Regions from separate parts of the Streptomyces sp. R41 genome, predicted to be linked through region 3. Evidence: riboswitches for the same ligand, from Rfam matches in the RefSeq annotation. Region 3 holds a riboswitch; each other region holds the start of a gene.
The links. Region 3 has a riboswitch for cyclic di-AMP ahead of AB5J53_RS41445 (peptidoglycan DD-metalloendopeptidase family protein). Riboswitches for the same ligand answer to the same signal wherever they lie in the genome.
Positions count from the first base shown of each region.

Region 1: it holds a riboswitch for cyclic di-AMP, as region 3 does, so the genes downstream of both, AB5J53_RS28345 (transglycosylase SLT domain-containing protein) here and AB5J53_RS41445 (peptidoglycan DD-metalloendopeptidase family protein) in region 3, are expected to answer to the same signal.
Region 2: it holds a riboswitch for cyclic di-AMP, as region 3 does, so the genes downstream of both, AB5J53_RS35500 (M23 family metallopeptidase) here and AB5J53_RS41445 (peptidoglycan DD-metalloendopeptidase family protein) in region 3, are expected to answer to the same signal.
Region 4: it holds a riboswitch for cyclic di-AMP, as region 3 does, so the genes downstream of both, AB5J53_RS07005 (C40 family peptidase) here and AB5J53_RS41445 (peptidoglycan DD-metalloendopeptidase family protein) in region 3, are expected to answer to the same signal.

Region 1 is NZ_CP163443.1:6,182,341-6,187,050, reverse strand. It holds gene AB5J53_RS28355 (CocE/NonD family hydrolase) at 1-1,626, shown strand, start outside; gene AB5J53_RS28350 (hypothetical protein) at 1,661-1,990, shown strand; cyclic di-AMP (ydaO/yuaA leader) riboswitch at 2,228-2,420, shown strand; gene AB5J53_RS28345 (transglycosylase SLT domain-containing protein) at 2,424-3,173, shown strand; gene AB5J53_RS28340 (HAD family hydrolase) at 3,167-3,994, opposite strand; gene AB5J53_RS28335 (FAD-dependent oxidoreductase) at 4,304-4,710, opposite strand, start outside.
Region 2 is NZ_CP163443.1:7,798,195-7,802,904, forward strand. It holds gene AB5J53_RS35490 (M16 family metallopeptidase) at 1-234, shown strand, start outside; gene AB5J53_RS35495 (M16 family metallopeptidase) at 231-1,619, shown strand; cyclic di-AMP (ydaO/yuaA leader) riboswitch at 1,854-2,014, shown strand; gene AB5J53_RS35500 (M23 family metallopeptidase) at 2,027-2,791, shown strand; gene AB5J53_RS35505 (GntR family transcriptional regulator) at 2,989-3,684, shown strand; gene AB5J53_RS35510 (HPr family phosphocarrier protein) at 3,901-4,182, opposite strand; gene AB5J53_RS35515 (GNAT family N-acetyltransferase) at 4,360-4,710, shown strand, end outside.
Region 3 is NZ_CP163443.1:9,125,901-9,130,610, forward strand. It holds gene AB5J53_RS41440 (alpha-galactosidase) at 1-1,773, shown strand, start outside; cyclic di-AMP (ydaO/yuaA leader) riboswitch at 2,057-2,232, shown strand; gene AB5J53_RS41445 (peptidoglycan DD-metalloendopeptidase family protein) at 2,237-3,139, shown strand; gene AB5J53_RS41450 (hypothetical protein) at 3,457-4,710, shown strand, end outside.
Region 4 is NZ_CP163443.1:1,473,324-1,478,033, forward strand. It holds gene AB5J53_RS06990 (aldo/keto reductase) at 1-23, opposite strand, end outside; gene AB5J53_RS06995 (FAD-dependent oxidoreductase) at 228-1,592, opposite strand; gene AB5J53_RS07000 (DUF2182 domain-containing protein) at 1,874-2,692, shown strand; cyclic di-AMP (ydaO/yuaA leader) riboswitch at 2,989-3,162, shown strand; gene AB5J53_RS07005 (C40 family peptidase) at 3,171-4,418, shown strand; gene AB5J53_RS07010 (luciferase family protein) at 4,562-4,710, shown strand, end outside.

The DNA of each region.
Region 1 (4,710 bases), 2.9 Mb from region 3:
GGCTTCAACTCCCTCCAGATCGCGGCACTCGCGCCCGAGCCGCTCAAGGCGATCGTCGCGGTCTGCTCGAGCGACGATCGCTACGACAACGACGTGCACTACATGGGAGGTTCCGTCCTCGCCGTCGACATGCACGCCTGGGCGGCCACGATGCTCGCCTACGTCTGCCGCCCGCCGGACCCGGTGCACGTCGGCCAGGTGATGTGGCGCGACATGTGGGTGAAGCGCCTGCAGGCGGTCGACCCCTTCGTCCACACCTGGCTGTCCCACCAGACCCGGGACGCTTACTGGCGGCACGGAAGCGTCTGCGAGGACTACGGCGCGATCCGGGCGGCGGTCCTGGCGGTCGGCGGCTGGCACGACCCGTACCGCGACACGGTGCTGCGGCTGGTGGAACACCTTCCGCGGGATCGGGTACGCGGCCTGATCGGCCCCTGGTCGCACCAGTACCCCGACCGGGGCCTGCCGCCCGGCCCGGCGATCGGCTTCCTCCAGGAGACCCTGCGCTGGTGGGACCACTGGCTCCGGGACAAGGACACGGGCGCCCTGTCCACCCCCGTCCTCCGCTCGTACGTGATGGACGCGCACCCCCCGGCGACGGTGTACCCGGAGCTCCCCGGCCGCTGGGTGGGCGACCCCGCCTGGCCCTCTCCCTCCGTCACCCCCGTCTCGTACGCGCTCCAGGGCGACCCCGTGCTGATCCGCTCACCCCAGCACACAGGTGCGGACGCGGGCCGCTTCTTCCCCCTCGGGAACGACTCGGACCTGCCTCCGGACCAGCGGGAGGAGGACGCGCGATCCGCCTGCTTCGAGTTCGAAGTACCGGAGGAGACCTGGGTGTTGGGCCGCCCGAGAGTCCGGCTGCGGCTGACGTCCTCGGCTCACCGGGGCCAGGTGATCGCCCGCCTCTGCGACGTGGCCCCCCACGGAGCCTCGACACTCGTCACCCGGGGTGTGCTGAACCTGTCATCGCGCCATGGTCGTGACCAGGCGGTTCCCTGGAAACCAGGTGCTACGGAGGAGGTGGTCTTCGACCTGAACGGCATCGGCTACGCCTTCCCGCCGGGCCACCGCATCCGCCTCTCCGTCTCCTCCGCGTACTGGCCCTGGATCTGGCCGCAGCCGGGCTCGGAGGCCGGCTTCGCCCTGGACCCGATGGGCAGCACGCTGGAACTCCCGGTCAGGGCACGGGAGTCGACGTCCGCCATCACTTTCGAGGAACCGGAGCAGTCCGAACCGCTGGGGGTGGTCGTCCCGACGACGCTGGACGAACCCCGCCCGGAGCGCCTGGTGGTCCGCGACGTGGCTGCCAGCGCGTGGCGCCTGGAGGTCGACCCGCGCTACGGCGGCACCCGCGTGTACCCCGACGGTCTCGAATTCACCGAGAACGCGCTGGAGACGTACACCATCAAAGACTCCGCCCCTCTGTCCGCTCGCGCCCGCTCGACGTGGTCGGTCCGGTTGCACCGCCCGGACCTACCCTGGGACGCGCGCATCTCGACGACCTCCGAAATCACCTGCGACGCCGAGGACTTCATCACCTCCAACGAGGTGATCTGCAAGGACGGCGACGAGGTGGTCTTCCACCGGACCTGGGAGAAGCGGATCCCCCGAACGGCGGGCTAGAAGGGCGAGGGTGCCGTACGGAACCCTGAGGAGCATGGCGCAGACGCGGACCGAGGAATTCCTGATGGACCTCGACGAGGGCATGCTCGCGTACTTCCGCGAGATGGCCCACGAGATGGTCACGCGCTTCGGGATCTCGCGGGCGGAAGCGGTAGCGAGGATCAACAGGGCATACGAAGGGCGGAAGTTCGCGCCGTACCCCGATCTGATGTGCCACGAACTCCCCGAATACTGGGGCTACGGCCTCTACTTCAAGCCCAACGCCGGCCGCCTCCCCGACGACGACCCCGACACGGACCTCTCCGTGTGGGAGGTGCGGCCGGCTCCTCCCCGGCATTCCCCGGTCTGGACGCTCGAAGCGTAATGCCCGAATTGAAAGCATTGCCGCTTTAATGGCCTTGGTCGCGTGAATTGGGTCACGTCCGAGCCGCCCTCGCGCCACACTCCACCACCTCGACTTCCCCTTCGCGAAAGGCAAGTTGAGGATCACATTCCGCCCCAATCGGGCAATTCAACCCTTCCTTTTCCCAGGTTAAAGCGGGCTGAGGCGGGAATTCGGGGCTTGTTCCCGACATGTGCTCTCGCATACGTTCGCCCCGATCCGAGCGGATCGCCGAATCCTGCCGCCGCTCGGAAACCCACCCACCCACGCAAGCACGGCAGGAGCGGGGGACCCAGGTAAGCCGCCGATCCGGACTCCGGAACGGCTAGGGGTGAAGCCGCGCCCAGCGCGCGGCCGGGCACCTCCCGCCCGAACCCGACAGCTCACCTCGCAGGCGCCGGAGAGGAATGTCGTCATGCCCGCACGAGGCAAGCACTACCGCCGCAAGACCAGCAGCCCGTTCACCCGCTGCATGATCGCCGCAGGCACGAGCGGAGCCGCGCTCGTCCTCCCGCTCGTGAGCGCCACCAGCGCGCACGCCGCCCAGCCGACGCAGGCGCCGCAGGTCACGAAGGCCGCCGCAGTCACGATCACCGACGTCCAGCTCGTCACCTACAAGGTGGTCGCGGGCGACACCCTGTCCAAGATCGCGCAGAAGTACCCGCAGAGCGGCGGCTGGAAGAAGCTGTACGACGCCAACCGCGCGGTGATCGGTGCGAACCCGTCGGTCCTCCCCCCGGGCCTGACGCTGACGGTGGGCACGAAGACCGTGAAGCTGGGCTCGACGACCAAGGCGAGCACCAAGTCCGCGACGACGGCCACTCCCGCCTCCGTGAAGACGTACGCCAACAACCTCGACGGCTGGATCAAGCAGTCGCTGGACATCATGGGCAAGGCGGGCATTCCGGGCACCTACAACGGCATCCACCGCAACGTCATGCGCGAGTCCTCCGGCAACCCCCGGGCCATCAACAACTGGGACTCCAACGCTGCCGCCGGCATCCCGTCCAAGGGCCTCCTCCAGGTCATCGACCCGACCTTCAAGGCGTACCACGTCCCCGGCACCTCGATGGACCCCTACGACCCGGTCGCGAACATCACCGCGGCGTGCAACTACGCGGCGGCGAAGTACGGCTCGATCGACAACGTCAACGGCGCCTACTGAGACACGTTCTCCCGGGCCCCGAAGAGCCGCTCCAGCACCACCGCGATCCCGTCCTCCTCGTTCGACAGGGTCACCTCGTCGGCCACCGCCTTCAGTTCCGGGTGGGCGTTGGCCATGGCGACGCCGCGGGCGGCCCAGTCGAACATGGGGATGTCGTTGGGCATGTCGCCGAAGGCGAGGGTGGCGGCGGGGCTGAGGCCGAGGTGGGCGGCGGCGAGGGCGAGCCCCGTCGCCTTGGTCACGCCGCATGGCTGGAGTTCGACGGTGCCCGGCCCCGACATGGTGACCGTCGCCAGCGAGCCGACCACTCCCCGCGCCGCCGACGCCAACTCGTCGTCGGACAGGGAAGGGTGACGGAGCAACACCTTGCTGATCGGCTCCGTCCAGAGGTCGTCGCGGCGCGGCACCCGTACCGCAGGCAGCGTCGGATGCGGCATGACATACCCCGGCTCGATGAGCGTCAGGCCGTCCACACCGTCCTGGTCCACCGCCGCGTAGAGCAGCCCGACCTCCGCCTCGATCTTGCCGAGGGCGGTTTCCGCCAGCTCCCTGTCCAGGGTCACCGACCACAGCAGACGGTGCGCCCCGGCGTCGTACAACTGCGCCCCCTGCCCGCACACCGCCAGTCCCTCGCCGCCGAGTTCGTCGAGGAGCGGTCGGACCCTCGGCGCCGGCCGTCCCGTCACCACCAGATGCTGGGCACCCTCGGCCGTGGCTCTCGCCAACGCGGCGCGCGACCGGTCGGAGAGTGTGTCGTCGCCGCGCAGCAGCGTTCCGTCCAGGTCAGTGGCGATGAGTGAATATGCAGTCGGAGCGGCCATGATCCGAAGAATACGGATCGAACGACTCATCGGCCCGGCGTGAACCGGACGACGTCCGGTATCCCGTCAGCAACGCCGTTCACCGCACGGGCGGTTTGGATGGTACTGGCGTTACGGGCCGTACTGGCCGTACGTGGTCCACTTCTGCTCACACCGAGGTGCGCCACCGTGCCCGCGTCCAACGTCGACTCCCAGATGCGCAGTTGGCCTGCCGCGAGCACGCGGGTAGGGCGAGCGTCTTGACCCGCGCGGATGTGATCCGACGGCGAGGGGGCGCACCCATTTGCAAGGGCGCCCCCTGCCCCCAACTCACGCGTGCGCAGCCACCAAGTGCTTGGCCAACCGCGGTGAAGCGAACTCCGTCCCGCACACGAACCGCATCACCGGCCCGTACGAAGCCGACGCCAGCAACCCCGTGAAGTACAGCCCGGGCACGGACGACCGATATCCCGCGCCGAGTTTCGGCGTACCCCGGCTGACCGCCAGCTCGGTGCGCAGCTCGTGTCCGAGGAAGTCCATCGCGGCGATGTCGACGCGATATCCGGTCGCGGCTATGACGTGGTCGGCGGAGAGCTCCTCGGTCCGGCCCCCGTGGGTCTGGACGGACAGGACGGGGTGGCCGTCGGGGGTGCCGGCGCGGACGATCCGGGAGACCTCGCGCACGTCGACCTTGCCCTCGAAGCGGTCGCGCAGCCACCAGGCACCGAGCGGACCGA
Region 2 (4,710 bases), 1.3 Mb from region 3:
CTCGGCACCGTCGCGGGCCGCGCCGACGAACTGTGCCGGTACGCCGTCCTGTTCGGCGACCCGCAGCTCGCCCTGACCGCCGTGCAGCGCGTCCTGGAGGTCACCGCAGAGGAGGTCCAGGAGGTCGCCAAGTCCCGCCTGCGCCCCGACAACCGCGCGGTGCTCGTCTACGAGCCGATCGCCCCCGAAGACACCGACGCCGCTGACGACACCGACGAGGAGGCGGCGAAGTGACCGAGCTCGCCACCATGGACTTCCACCCGCAGCCCCAGGCCGGCGAGGCCAAGCCGTGGGCCTTCCCGTCGCCCGAGCGCGGCACGCTCGACAACGGCCTCACGCTCCTGCGCTGCCACCGCCCCGGCCAGCAGGTCGTCGCCGTCGAGGTGATCCTCGCCGCGCCGCTGGAGGCCGAACCAGCGGGCCTCGACGGCATCGCCACGATCATGGCGCGTGCCTTCTCCGAGGGCACCGACAAGCACTCCGCCGAGGAGTTCGCCGCCGAGCTGGAGCGCTGCGGCGCCACCCTCGACTCGCACGCCGACCACCCCGGCGTACGCCTGTCGCTCGAAGTGCCCGTCTCGCGCCTCCCCAAGGCGCTGGGTCTGCTCGCCGACGCCCTGAGGGCACCGGCGTTCGCGGACAGCGAGGTCGAGCGACTGGTCCGCAACCGCCTGGACGAGATCCCGCACGAGACGGCCAACCCGGCCCGCCGCGCCGCCAAGGAGCTCTCCAAGGAGCTGTTCCCGGCGACCTCGCGCATGTCGCGCCCGCGCCAGGGCACCGAGGAGACCGTCCAGAAGATCGACGCGGCGGCCGTGCGCGCCTTCTACGACAAGCACGTACGCCCCGCGACGGCCACCGCCGTCATCGTCGGTGACCTGACCGATGTCGACCTCGACGCGCTGCTCGCGGACACGCTCGGCTCCTGGACCGGCTCGTCCGCCGAGCCGCGCCCCGTGCCGCCGGTGAGCGCCGACGACACCGGCCGCGTGATCATCGTGGACCGCCCCGGCGCCGTCCAGACGCAGCTGCTCATCGGCCGCGTCGGCGCCGACCGGCACGATCGCGTCTGGCCCGCCCAGGTGCTCGGCACGTACTGCCTCGGCGGCACCCTCACCTCGCGCCTGGACCGCGTCCTGCGCGAGGAGAAGGGTTATACCTACGGTGTGCGGGCGTTCGGCCAGGTGCTGCGCTCCGCGCCGGACGGCACGGGCGTCGCGATGCTCGCCATCAGCGGCTCGGTGGACACCCCGAACACCGGTCCGGCGCTCGACGACCTGTGGAAGGTGCTGCGTACCCTCGCCGCCGAGGGCCTGACGGACGCCGAGCGCGACATCGCCGTACAGAACCTGGTGGGTGTGGCGCCCCTCAAGTTCGAGACCGCGGCGGCCGTCGCGAGCACGCTCGCCGACCAGGTCGAGCAGTACCTGTCGGACGACTACCAGGCGACGCTCTATCAGCAGCTCGCCGCGACGGGCACCGTGGAGGCCACCGCGGCCGCCGTGAACGCCTTCCCGGTGGACCGTCTGGTGACCGTCCTGGTGGGCGACGCCGCGCAGATCGAGGAGCCCGTCAAGGAGCTCGGAATCGGTGAAGTGACCGTCGTCCGGGCCGAGTAGGACAGCGCGACTCCCTGAAGACCCAGGTGACTGAAGAGTCACCTGGGTCTCCTTTTGCCCGAACTTCGGCCTACTTCCCGGGCTTCGTCCCCAAGGTGTCCGTATTGATAGGGAGGTTGCCTGTCTGCCCTGTGGCATGCGCTACAAAGGCCGTGATCCGTTTGTTGTTTGAAAGATGCCCCGTTTAGCGTCGGTCGGGCTGTTCGTCAGGCAGTGCGCCGCGCCCGCGGCACCGGACAGCCATCGCCGAGTCCCCGTACGGCGCGAGCCAGGGGAGCCGGGGACCCACACGCAGTCCCTGGGGTGAATCGGACGCCCTCCCAGGAGGGAGTCCGTAGGAGACCTTCCTGCTCCGAACCCGTCAGCTAACCCGGTAGGCGAGAAGGAAGGAAAGGATCAGCCCCTACATGGCGTTCACCTGTGGCACAGGGAAGCACCGTCGTCCGAGCCGCGTGAAGCGCACGACCACGAACGCCGTCGGCGTCGCAGCGCTCGCCACCACCGGTGTCATCGGAACCCTGGCCGCCCCGGCACTCGCCGCGGACACCTCCGCCGAGCAGACCGGGCTGACCCCGATCATCACCATCGGCGACACCCTCGCCGAGAAGATCGACGCGCAGGCCGTCGCCCAGCAGCACGCCGCCGACGAGGCCGCCGCGCAGAAGAAGGCCGAGGAAGCCGCCCGCAAGGAGGCCGCGAAGAGGGCCAAGGAGGCGCGCGAGGCCAAGGAGCGCGCCGCCCGCGCAGCCGAGCGCAAGCGTCTCAACACCTTCGTCCTGCCGATCACCGGCTCGTACATCTCCACCGGCTACAAGGCCGGTGGCAGCCTCTGGTCCTCCGGCAGCCACACCGGCGTCGACTTCCACGCCGCGTCCGGCACCTCGGTGCACGCCGTCGGCTCCGGCACGGTCGTCACGGCCGGCTGGGGCGGCGCCTACGGCAACCAGGTCGTCATCAAGATGCACGACGGTACGTACACGATGTACGGGCACCTGTCGTCCATCGGCGTCTCCGTGGGCCAGACGGTGACTCCGGGCCAGCAGATAGCCCTCTCCGGGTCTACCGGCAACACCACCGGGCCGCACCTCCACTTCGAGGCCCGTACGACCGCGGAGTACGGCTCGGACATCGACCCGGTGGCGTACCTTCGTTCGCACGGTGTGAACGTCTGACAAGCGCATCACCGCTTCTTCGCCACTTCCGATGCCCCGGCTCGCCGAGCCGGGGCATCGTCGTTTCAGGCGGCCGTGTGTCCAAAAAATATCCCTGGATTCCGGCCTGCCATCGGAAATTCCGGCTCCCTGCAATAGAGTCACTGAACAAGCGTCAATCGATGGCGTTTCGCGGGGATTAAAGCGGAGGTCCGGTCATGCGTATTCCGGCGCACTCGGTATGCACGGCGATCCGTGACGACATCGTCGCGGGTGTCTACGAGCGAGGCAGCCGGCTCACCGAGGAACTGCTCGCGCGGCGCTACGGCGTCTCGCGCGTCCCCGTGCGCGAGGCCCTGCGCACGCTGGAGGCCGAGGGCTTCGTCGTCACCCGTCGGCACGCGGGCGCGTGCGTCGCGGAGCCCACCGAGCAGGAGGCCTCCGACCTGCTGGAGATGCGCATGCTGCTTGAGCCGCTGGGTGCCGCGCGGGCCGCGCAGCGCCGTACCGAGGCCCACCTCAAGGTGCTCCGAGGCCTGGTCAGGCTGGGTCAGGAGCGGGCCAGGAGGGGCCACAGCGAGGACCTGCGCTCGCTGGGCGGCTGGTTCCACGAGACCCTCGCGCAGGCTTCCGGAAGCCCCGCCCTCACCTCCACGCTCGCCCAGCTGCGGCACAAGATCGCATGGATGTACGCGGTGGAGGCGCCGGCCAACCCCGCCGAGTCCTGGGCGGAGCACGGCGGCATCGTGGACGCCGTGGCGCGCGGTGACAGCGAGCGGGCCCGGGCGATCACGGCCCTGCACACCGAGCGTGCCGCGGTCGCGCACCGGCTCCGATTTCCCGGCGGCGGAGATCGTCCGGACCGTGTGAGGACTTCGCAACCTCCCGTAAACATGACGGGCCTGCGGCATTAACACGGGCGCCGTATACAAAGAGGGATATTCGGCAGGGCCCTATTTCCGCTGCCCCTCTTTTCGCGTGCCGAGAATTCCGGTGCGTGTTATTTTCGTGGGTGCGACGCGGGGTGCGCGGGTGACATGCGCAGAATTCCTGGACGGTGTACGGAAAACGGCTGAGCCGCGCCGCCCGGGAATGGGTGACGCGGCTCAGCCGCATGGTGTCCGTAATGCTCAGACGGTCTCGGGGAGCTCCTCAAGCCCCTCGGCGACCAGCTTCGCCAGACGGTCGAGGGCAGCGTCCGCACCCTCGGCGTCGGACGCGAGGACGATCTCCTCGCCGCCCTGGGCGCCCAGCCCGAGGACAGCGAGCATGGAGGCCGCGTTGACGGGGTTGCCGTCGGCCTTGGCGATCGTCACGGGGATACCGGAGGCCGTCGCGGCCCGGACGAAGATGGAAGCGGGGCGGGCGTGGAGGCCCTCGGCCCAGCCGACGTTGACGCGGCGCTCAGCCATGTGATGCTGCCCTTCAGGTTTTCAGGGTTGTCTAGACCAGTGTCCCATATCGTGAAGCGTCTCCGGAGCGGTCCTTCGTCCCCTCCGGAGTGTCGTCGGATCGCGGCCTCGATCCGACTTCCGTTGCCCACAGACTGCCTCGCGCCGTTGTCGGACGCGAGCCGTACTCTGGGCCCCATGCAGACCTCGTCGGACCGGCACGAGTACCCCGCTCACTGGGAGGCGGACGTGGTGCTGCGTGACGGTGGTACCGCACGCATCAGGCCCATCACCGTTGATGACGCCGACCGCCTGGTCAGCTTCTACGAGCAGGTCTCGGCCGAGTCGAAGTACTACCGCTTCTTCGCGCCGTACCCGCGACTGTCCGCCAAGGATGTCCACCGCTTCACGCACCACGACTTTGTGGACCGGGTGGGTCTCGCGGCCACGGTGGGCGGCGAGTTCATCGCCACCGTACGCTATGACCGCATTAATGCCGACGGCCTGCCCGCCTCCGCGCCCGCCGACGAGGCCGAGGTCGCCTTCCTC
Region 3 (4,710 bases):
GCGGACGCCGACGAGCTGCGGCTGCGTTTCTCGGACTCCGGGCTCGGCATCACGCTGCATTACCGGATGCGCGGCGATGTCGTCGAGCGCTGGGTGACGCTCGCCAACGAGGGCCCGGCCCTGGAGCTGCTGCGCGCCGACTCCGCGACCTGGACGCTGCCCGAGCGCGACGGCTGGCGGCTTTCCCAGCTGCACGGGCGATGGGCGGCCGAGTCCCGGCTCGTACGCTCCCCCCTCACCTACGGAGAGAAGGTCATCGGCAGCCGGCGGGGCCATACCGGGCACCAGCACCTGCCCTGGGTCGCGCTCGACAGCGAGGCGACCGAGGAGAGCGGTGAGGTGTACGGGTGCGCGCTCGGCTGGTCGGGCTCGTGGCGGATCTCCGTGGCCCAACTTCCCGACGCTCGCGTGCAGATCTCCGGTGGCGCGGGGTACGACGATTCCGGGCTGCTCAGTCTGGAGTCGGGGGAGTCGTTCACGACCCCGGTCTTCGCCGGACTGTGGAGCGACGGGGGCTTCGGCGGGGCGAGCCGGGCCTGGCACGCCTATCAGCGCGCGTACGTCATCCCGGACGCGGACCAGGACCGGCCGGTGCTGTTCAACTCCTGGGAGGCCACCACCTTCGACATCTCCGAGGAGCAGCAGGGGGTGCTCGCGCGCCGGGCCGCGGCGATGGGCATCGAGCTGTTCGTGGTCGACGACGGCTGGTTCGGGGCGCGCACCAGCGACCGGGCCGGGCTCGGCGACTGGACCCCCAACCCGGACCGTTTCCCGGCAGGGCTCAAGCCGCTCGGTGACTACGTGCACGCGCTGGGCATGCGGTTCGGGATCTGGGTCGAGCCGGAAATGGTCAATCCGGACAGCGAGCTCTATCGCGCGCATCCCGACTGGGTGCAGTTCCAGCCCGGGCGAACCAGGACGGAGTACCGCAATCAGCTCGTACTGAACCTCGCTCGCCCGGACGTTCAGGAGTACCTGTGGGAGCAGCTCGACGGCCTGCTCTCCAGCGCCCCGATCGACTATGTGAAGTGGGACTTCAACCGCTGCTTCACGGACGCGGGTTGGCCCGGCGAGCGCTACCCGCAGAAGCTGTGGGTCGAGCACGTCGAGGCCCTGTACGCCCTCCTCGACCGGCTGCGCGCGGCGCACCCCGGGGTCGCCTTCGAGTCCTGCTCGGGCGGTGGCGGCCGTATCGACCTCGGCATCATGGCGCGTACGGACCAGGTGTGGACGTCCGACAACACCGACCCGCTCGACCGGCTCGCCATCCAGCACGGCTTCAGTCAGATCCACCCGGCCCGGATCATGGCCGCCTGGGTCACGGACAGCCCGAACACGCAGCTCAACGGCAGGGTCAGTTCGCTGCGCTTCCGCTTCGTGAGCGCCATGGCAGGGGTGCTCGGCGTCGGCGGGGACCTGAGTGAGTGGAGCGAGGAGGAGCTCGACGAGGCGCGGGGATGGGTGGATCTCTACAAGGAGATCCGGCCCGTCGTGCAGCGCGGCGACCTCTACCGGCTGCGGCCCCCGGAGGGCGGGCTGAGCGCGGTGCAGTATGTCCACGGCGATGAGACCGTCGTCCTCGCCTGGCTTCAGGCCCAGCGCCACGGCGAGCCGGTCGCCCCGCTCCGGCTGCGCGGACTCGACCCGACAGAAGCGTATGAGTGCCGCGAAACGGGCGAAGTGCACCGGGGTGCGGTGCTGCTGCATCACGGGGTGCGGACGGGGCTGCGGGGGGACCTTGATGCGACGGTTATCCGACTGCGTCGCATGTGACTGTTCTGTCCGAATTAACGCCTTCATTCCAACTGGCCCTGGAATAAAGCATCGTGGGTCGAGGTGCGTGAGGAGCGTCATATTCGTGACGATGTGTTGCGGTCGCCTTTTCTCAACCCGCCCCAATTCCCGGGCGGTTTGAGAGCTTGGAAAGATCGTCGATCCACGGAGGGTGACCGGAATTCCGTGATGGATCAAGAAGGGCGTGCGCACAGAAAAGCCACATGCTTGTGGATGCGCTCTCATTTCGCTTACGTTCGGCCTCAATCCGGACGGACGCCCAATCCTGCCGCCGCCCGGAATCCGCACACTCACCCGCATATGGCAGGAGCGGGGGACCCACAGGTTCCATGCCTGTTCCGGTCTCCGGAACGGCTAGGGGTATAGCCGTGCAATTGCACGGCCGGGCATCTCCAGCCCGCACCCGACAGCTCACCTCGCAGGCGCCGGAGAGGAATTCGTCATGCCCGCGAAGGGTAAGCACCGCCGTCCCAAGTCTCAGCGTTTCACCCGCTCGATCGCCGTGGCCGGAACGGGCGGCGCCGCGCTCGCGCTGCCTCTGATGGGAGCCACCGGCGCCCACGCCGCGACCCCGACGGCCTCCGTCGCGCAGAATGTCGAGAAGACCGCGACCACCGCTCCCATTGCCACGAAGAAGGCGGCCGGGACCAAGATGTACGCGGTGAAGCCCGGCGACTACCTCTCGAAAATCGCCGGCGAGCAGAAGGTCACCGGCGGCTGGAAGAAGCTCTACTCCGACAACCGCTCGGTCATCGGCAGCGACCCGTCGCTGATCCACCCGGGGCTGAAGCTGACGATCGGCAAGAAGGCCGCCTCCGGCAGCGCCACCCCGTCGTCCGCCAAGACGACGACCTCGTCGGCCAAGGCCAAGGCCTCGGCCGAGAAGGCCACCAAGGCCACCAAGGCCACCAACGCCGCCTCCACCACCAGCAGTTCCGGCTACACCCTGCCGGTCGAGGGCGCCACCATCGGCACCAGCTACAAGGTGGCGGGCAGCATGTGGTCCAGCGGCTACCACACCGGCGTGGACTTCGTGGTCCCGACCGGCACCACGATCAAGGCCATCGCCGCGGGCACCGTGGTCTCGGCCGGCTGGGGCGGCGCCTACGGCAACCAGGTCGTCATCCAGCACGCCGACGGCCAGTACTCCCAGTACGCCCACATGTCCTCGCTCTCCGTCTCGGCGGGCCAGACCGTGACCGCGGGCCAGCAGATCGGCCTCTCCGGCGCGACCGGCAACGTCACCGGACCGCACCTGCACTTCGAGATCCGCACCACGCCGAACTACGGCTCGGACGTGGACCCGGTCGCGTACCTGCGCTCGCACGGTGTCGCCGTCGTCTGACACACCTCCTTGCCCGCCCTTGCCGGCGGGACTGCCTCCGAAGGCCGGACCCCACGATCCCCGGGGCCCGGCCTTCGGTGTTCCATGAGCGACCCCTCCGGCCCCTCATGTGCGCTCCATGATCGGAACATTGCGTTCCCGGTCGTTCATGATCGGCACATTGCGGTCGTATGGCAGGCGCGCACGAGGTATCGACATGCGTGCGGCGGTACCCCCACAGTGATCTCCGCAAGCGCTTTCTAAGCCTCCGAAGGTCCCCGCTTCTCGAGGTGGCCGTTCGGCTCGTCGCTCTCCTCGACCGCAAGGAGTACGGAAACGTGAGTTCTCGAAGACTTGGTGTGATCGCCGCCGCCGCGCTGCTGGCGGGCCTGGTCGCCGCCCCGTCGCACGGTGCCGAGGGGTTACCCCGCCGCGGCGTGGAGAGCCTGGACCGCGGCCTCGTCGCCGTCCCCTCCGCAAAAAAGGGCACCTTCCTCAGCTGGCGGTTGCTCGGCACGGAGTACGCGCGGTACGGGAACGCCATCGCCTTCAACGTGTACAAGGGCGGCCGGCGGCTCAACGACCAGCCGGTCACCAAGTCGACCACGTACCAGGACAACAGCCGCGGCACGGGGACGTACACGGTGCGTGCCGTCATCAACGGCCATGAGCGGAAGGCGAGTTCGGCGGCGCTCGACTTCGGCAAGGGCTATGCGGAGATTCCGCTCGCCACCGCTGACGGCTACACGGTGCAGCACGCCTGGCCCGGCGACCTCGACGGGGACGGGCGATACGAACTCGTTGTCAGCCGGCTCTCCGAGACCCGTGACAGGCCCGATCTGCTGGAGGCCTACACGCTGACCGGCGAGCGGCTGTGGCGCGTCGACCTCGGGCCCGGCTCGTACACCCAGGCCTCCGGAAACGGTGCCAATGACCCGGCGCCCGCGGCGATCAGCGGGTCGACGGCCATCGGCGGCTACCGCAATGACGACAACGTCACGGTGTACGACCTCGACGGTGACGGGAAGGCCGAGGTGCTGGTGCACACGGCCGACGGGACCACGTTCGCGGACGGATCGAAGGTGACGGCCGACTCGCCGGCGAACCAGTTCATTTCAGTGATCGACGGCGAGGCCGGCACCGAACGTACTCGGCAGCCCGTGCCCGACGACTTCGTGGCCGACGGCCCCTCGGGCGGGCACTTCGGGATCGCATACCTCGACGGTGAACACCCCAGCCTCGTCACGAAGTTGGTGACGCGGGTCGGCGCCAAGCGCGGAGCCTTCCGCATTCTCTTCCAGACCTGGGACTTCAACGGCAGCGATCTGGACCGGCGTTGGAAGTACGTCGTCCCGTCCGACAGCGGCGCCACCAGCTTCCATCAGATCCGGACCGTCGACGTCGACCAGGACGGCAAGGACGAGATCGCCGACGGCAACTACGTCGTGAACGGCGACGGCACTCTGCGGTACGTCGTCGACGGCGCCGGGCACGGCGACCGCTTCGACATCGCCGACCTCGACCCCGACCGGCCGGGTCTGGAGGGCTTCGCGATCCAGCAGTCCGAGCTGGGTGTCGTATCGAAGTTCCCC
Region 4 (4,710 bases), 7.7 Mb from region 3:
CGTCCCAGCTCTCGGTAGCGCACCCTCACCCTCCGCTTCGTCACGCCCGCGTCCCGGCCACTGGAGCCGAGGCGTCCGCCGGAAATCATGTTGACCATAGGCGAGTTGGGCGGTCGGGGTCAGGTGGGTTTTCGAGTGCCCGCCGAGTTCATCCGCAGGTGGATCAATGGCTGACAGCCCCCCTCAGCCATTGATCCACCCCTCCCTCTCGGGAGGAACTGTCAGGCCTACGCGCCGCTGGCGTCGAGCATGTCCTCGCGCTCGACGATCTTCACGCGCTCGCGGCCCTGCGGCTCGCCAAGGGCCTTCTCCGCGGCGTCCAGCCGGTGCCAGCCCTCCCACGTGGTGAAACGGACGTTGCGCTCGCCGAGGAACGCGTCCACGGCCTCGGGGGCGGGCGAAGCGGGGGTGTGCAGACGGCCGTTCGCGTGGTCGTCCAGCAGACTGGCGACCGTCTCGTTGGCATCGCCCTTGGTGTGGCCGATGAGGCCCACGGGGCCGCGCCGGATCCAGCCGGTGACGTACGTCGACTGCAGGTGCTCGCCGTTCTCCTCGATCACCCGGCCACCCTGGTCGGGGACGGTGCCCGACTCGACGTCCCAGGGCAGCTTGGGCAGTTCGTCGGACAGGTAACCCACGGCGCGGTAGACCGCGGTGACGTCCCAGTCCTTGAACTCACCGGTGCCCTTGACGTTGCCCGTGCCGTCGAGGGCGGTGCGCTCGGTGCGCAGGCCGACGACCTTGCCGTCCTCGCCGAGGATCTCGGACGGCGACTCGAAGAAGTGCAGGAACAGCTTGTGCGGGCGGTCGCCGACATCGCGGATGGCCCAGTTCTCCAGGGTCTTGGCGACCATGTCGGCCTGCTTGTTGCCCCGCCGGGTCGCGATCGAGCCGTCGTCGTAGTCGATGTCCTCGGGGTCGACGATGACCTCGATGTTCGGGGAGTGGTCGAGCTCCCGCAGCTCCATCGGGCTGAACTTCGCCTGCGCCGGGCCTCGGCGGCCGAAGACATGGACCTCCAGGGCCTTGTTGGCCTTCAGGCCGTCGTGGACGTTCGGCGGGATCTCGGTCGACAGCAGTTCGTCCGCGGTCTTGGCGAGGATGCGCGCCACGTCGAGCGCGACATTGCCGACGCCGAGGACGGCGACCTTCTCCGCCTCGAGCGGCCAGGTCCGGGGCACGTCCGGGTGACCGTCGTACCAGGAGACGAAGTCGGCCGCCCCGTACGAGCCGTCGAGGTCGATGCCGGGTATGTCGAGTGCCCGGTCGGCCGTCGCACCTGTGGAGAAGATCACCGCGTCGTAGAAGGCGCGCAGATCGTCCAGGTTGATGTCCCCCGGGTAGTCGACATTGCCGAAGAGGCGGATCTGGGGCTTGTCGAGCACCTGGTGCAGGGCCGTGACGATGCCCTTGATGCGGGGGTGGTCGGGGGCGACGCCGTAGCGGATCAGGCCGAACGGAGCCGGCATCCTCTCGAAGAGGTCGATCGACACGCCTGGCTCGACAGCCGCCGCGGATTTCAGCAACGCGTCGGCGGCGTAGATCCCGGCGGGGCCGGCTCCGACAATGGCTACCCGCAGGGGGCGAGGCATGTTCTGGTTCCCTTCGAGCGGTGACAGGCGTACTCGCCGGGAAGCCTAAGCTAAGGCAAACCTAAGTCAGTAGTCGGGCTGGACCTATGACCTCATAAGGCCACCTTATGAGTCGGCTTCGACGGCACGGCGTTCCCGCGCAGACGCCTCGCCCGGGCCGACGGACGGCGTGCCTCAGCGGTGGGCGAGCCTCCATTCCCCCCGTTCTCGCAGGTGGGCCAGGTTCCTCCTGGCAGAGCCGCTGACGCGCGATCGGCCTCCTTCTGTGATGACCTGGAATCGTGTTCCGTGACCGGGCATCCCTCTCCGCGCCCATGCGGCCGGGCAACCTACTCCCCGCCCGGACGATGACCGTCGCCTGGTCCCTCATGCTGCTGCCGGCCCTCCTCGCGTGGCTCGTCGTGGTGGAGCAGGCCGACGGTATGGAGATGGAGCCGGGAACGATGGGCCTCGACCTGCCGCTGTTCCTGCTCCTCTGGGTGATCATGATGATCGCCATGATGTTCCCGTCCCTGGCACCGGTGGCCATCACCTGGGCCCGGGCCATCGGCCGTCAGTCGTCCGGTACGGCCCGCGCGGCCCGGATCACCCAGTTCGCGGGCGGATACCTCATCGCGTGGGCGGTGTTCGGTCTCTGCGTATACGGGAGCCTCATCGCGACCGGCGACCTCGTCGACGGCCGGCCCGAAGCCGGGCGCTGGATCGGCGCCGGAGCCTTCCTGCTCGCCGGACTCCACCAGTTCAGTCCGCTGAAGAACATCTGTCTGCGCCACTGCCGAAGCCCCGTGGACCAGCTCGTACGCCATGCCGACTACCGGCCTGGGGCACGCGACCTGCGCGTCGGGGCCCACCATGGGCTCTACTGCGTGGGCTGCTGCTGGGGGCTCATGATCGTCCTCATCCCGCTGGGCACCATGAACATCGCGGCGATGGCAGGACTTGCGACCGTGATCTTCATCGAGAAGTTGTGGCGGCTCGGACCGGTGTTCAGCACCGTGGTCGGCGTCGTGTTCCTGGTCCTGGCCGCACTGGCTCCGTTCCAGAGCTGGCTACTGCCAGGACTGCAACATCCCGGTCCGTCGATGCAGCCGATGACCTGACTGCTCACCTCATGCGGTGAGTCGGCGGTCGCAGCCGAGATGAGCTGTCATGCGCCGTTGACCTCCTGGGCCAGTCGGCGGGCTCGCAGCAGGCGGACCAGGTCAGCGGGTACGGCCGGGGTCGCGGTCCAGCTTTTCGCCGCCGGTCCATGCCAACGATGTGAGCCGGGCGGCCAGTACGACGAAGGTCACAAATACATATCGGACACTTCGCACTTCAACCTTCACACGAGGCACACAAATTGGCTAGGTTGACGGCAGACCGCAAGACTCCCTCCGGCGAACCTCGCCGGGTCGCGCGGCCTCCGCCGAATCCGGTGCGCCCCCGTGGCAGCCGGAGCCGGGGACCCAACCGAACTTGGGGTGAATCGGCCCAACCGCCCAGCAGGGCAAGGGCCGTAGGGCATACCTTCCGGAACCGTCCGCCCGAACCCGACAGCTAACTCGGTAGGCGGAACACGGAAGGAGTGCGTCTCCCATGGCGCCGGAACGAACCCCGCGCCCTGGAGGCATCGGCCTCCCCGGCATGCGCGACTCCGCCCCCACGACGGCGGCCCTCAGCTCCGCGGACGCGTTCTCCCGGACTCCCGACGCCACGCCGCCCGCAACGGACGGGCCGAGCCGCGAAGAGGTCCGGCAGCGGATCAGCTCCCTCTACGACCAGGCCGAGACCGCCACCGGGAACTACAACGCGACCCGCGCGATGTCCACGGGGACGCGCAGGCGCGTCAACCCGGCACTCGACAGCGGGAGCAGGCCCACCGACACCGCCCTCGACGACGTGGCCAGACAGTGGTTCGACGTGGCGCGGACACGGCTCGGTCCGACCGTCCCGGCGAGGCTGCCGGCCGACAGAACGCCGAACCGCCCGGCCCAGGCGCGGCCCACACGTCCGGCTGACGAACTCGCCGACCGTGGGCGGGAGTCGGCCGCACGACCCGTCCCGGAGTTGACCGCCGGGCCTGTCGCAGGAGTGACTGCCGGGCCGGTGGCGGAGTTGACCTCCAGGGCCGTCGCGGCGCTGCCGGCCGCGCCGCGGACACGGCGGGAAGTCGCCAAGGCCGTGCCCGCACCGGCAGCGCAACCGCGACAGCCCTCGGCCTCCTTGAAGACTTTCAAGGAGCAGATCCAGCAGAAGCTCGCGGTGGCCCGAGGGCTGCTCTCCCAGCACACCGCGCAGCTGAGCGCGCCCTTCCCGGCGATCGAATCCCGGCCGGCAGAAGACACCTGGCATAGCTACGGGGAACCGGCTCCTCGCCGGCCCGAAGAGGAGTGGCAGCAACAGCAATCGGTCACTCTCGGCACAGCCACGTCCATCGCCGCGGACGTGCCCATCGGCGCGGACAGCGCGTCGGACTCCGGGTACGGCAGCAAGGCCGCGAACGTACTCGCCTTTGCCCGTGGACAGATCGGCAGGCCGTGCGTCTGGGGCGCGTCCGGACCGGGCTCGTACGACTGCTCGGGCCTCACCCAGGCCGCCTGGAGAACCGCCGGGGTCGCGCTCCCGCGCACCGCGCGCGACCAGGCGAGCGTCGGTACGGCCATCCCCCTCGCCGACATCCGACCGGGCGACCTGATCTTCTTCTACGGCGACGTCAGCCACGTCGGCCTCTACATCGGCGACGGCATGATGATCCACGCGCCGAGCCCGGGGGCATACGTGCGCGAGGAGTCGATCTTCTACGCCGGAGCGTCGGCGATCCACAGCGCGGCACGGCCCGCGTGAAGCCCTGCGGCGTGGTGCACAGGGCCGCCCCGGGATCATGAGGGGCGCAGAACGGCCCATTGACCAAGCGGACGGTGAAGGGGGGTAGTTGGCAGAGTGAATAGTGCGCGACCATGGTGCGCATGACCGTGGCCGATCGCGCCATGACCCAACTGGAGTCATGGCCGAACCTGATAAGTGGCTCACCCCGATGCGCCGCTGGACGCGCCTTCGGGACGATGGGGCACGACATCGTGCACTTCCACTCCGACGACGCCGCGGATCTGCATCTCACGCATGCGGCCGTCCATCG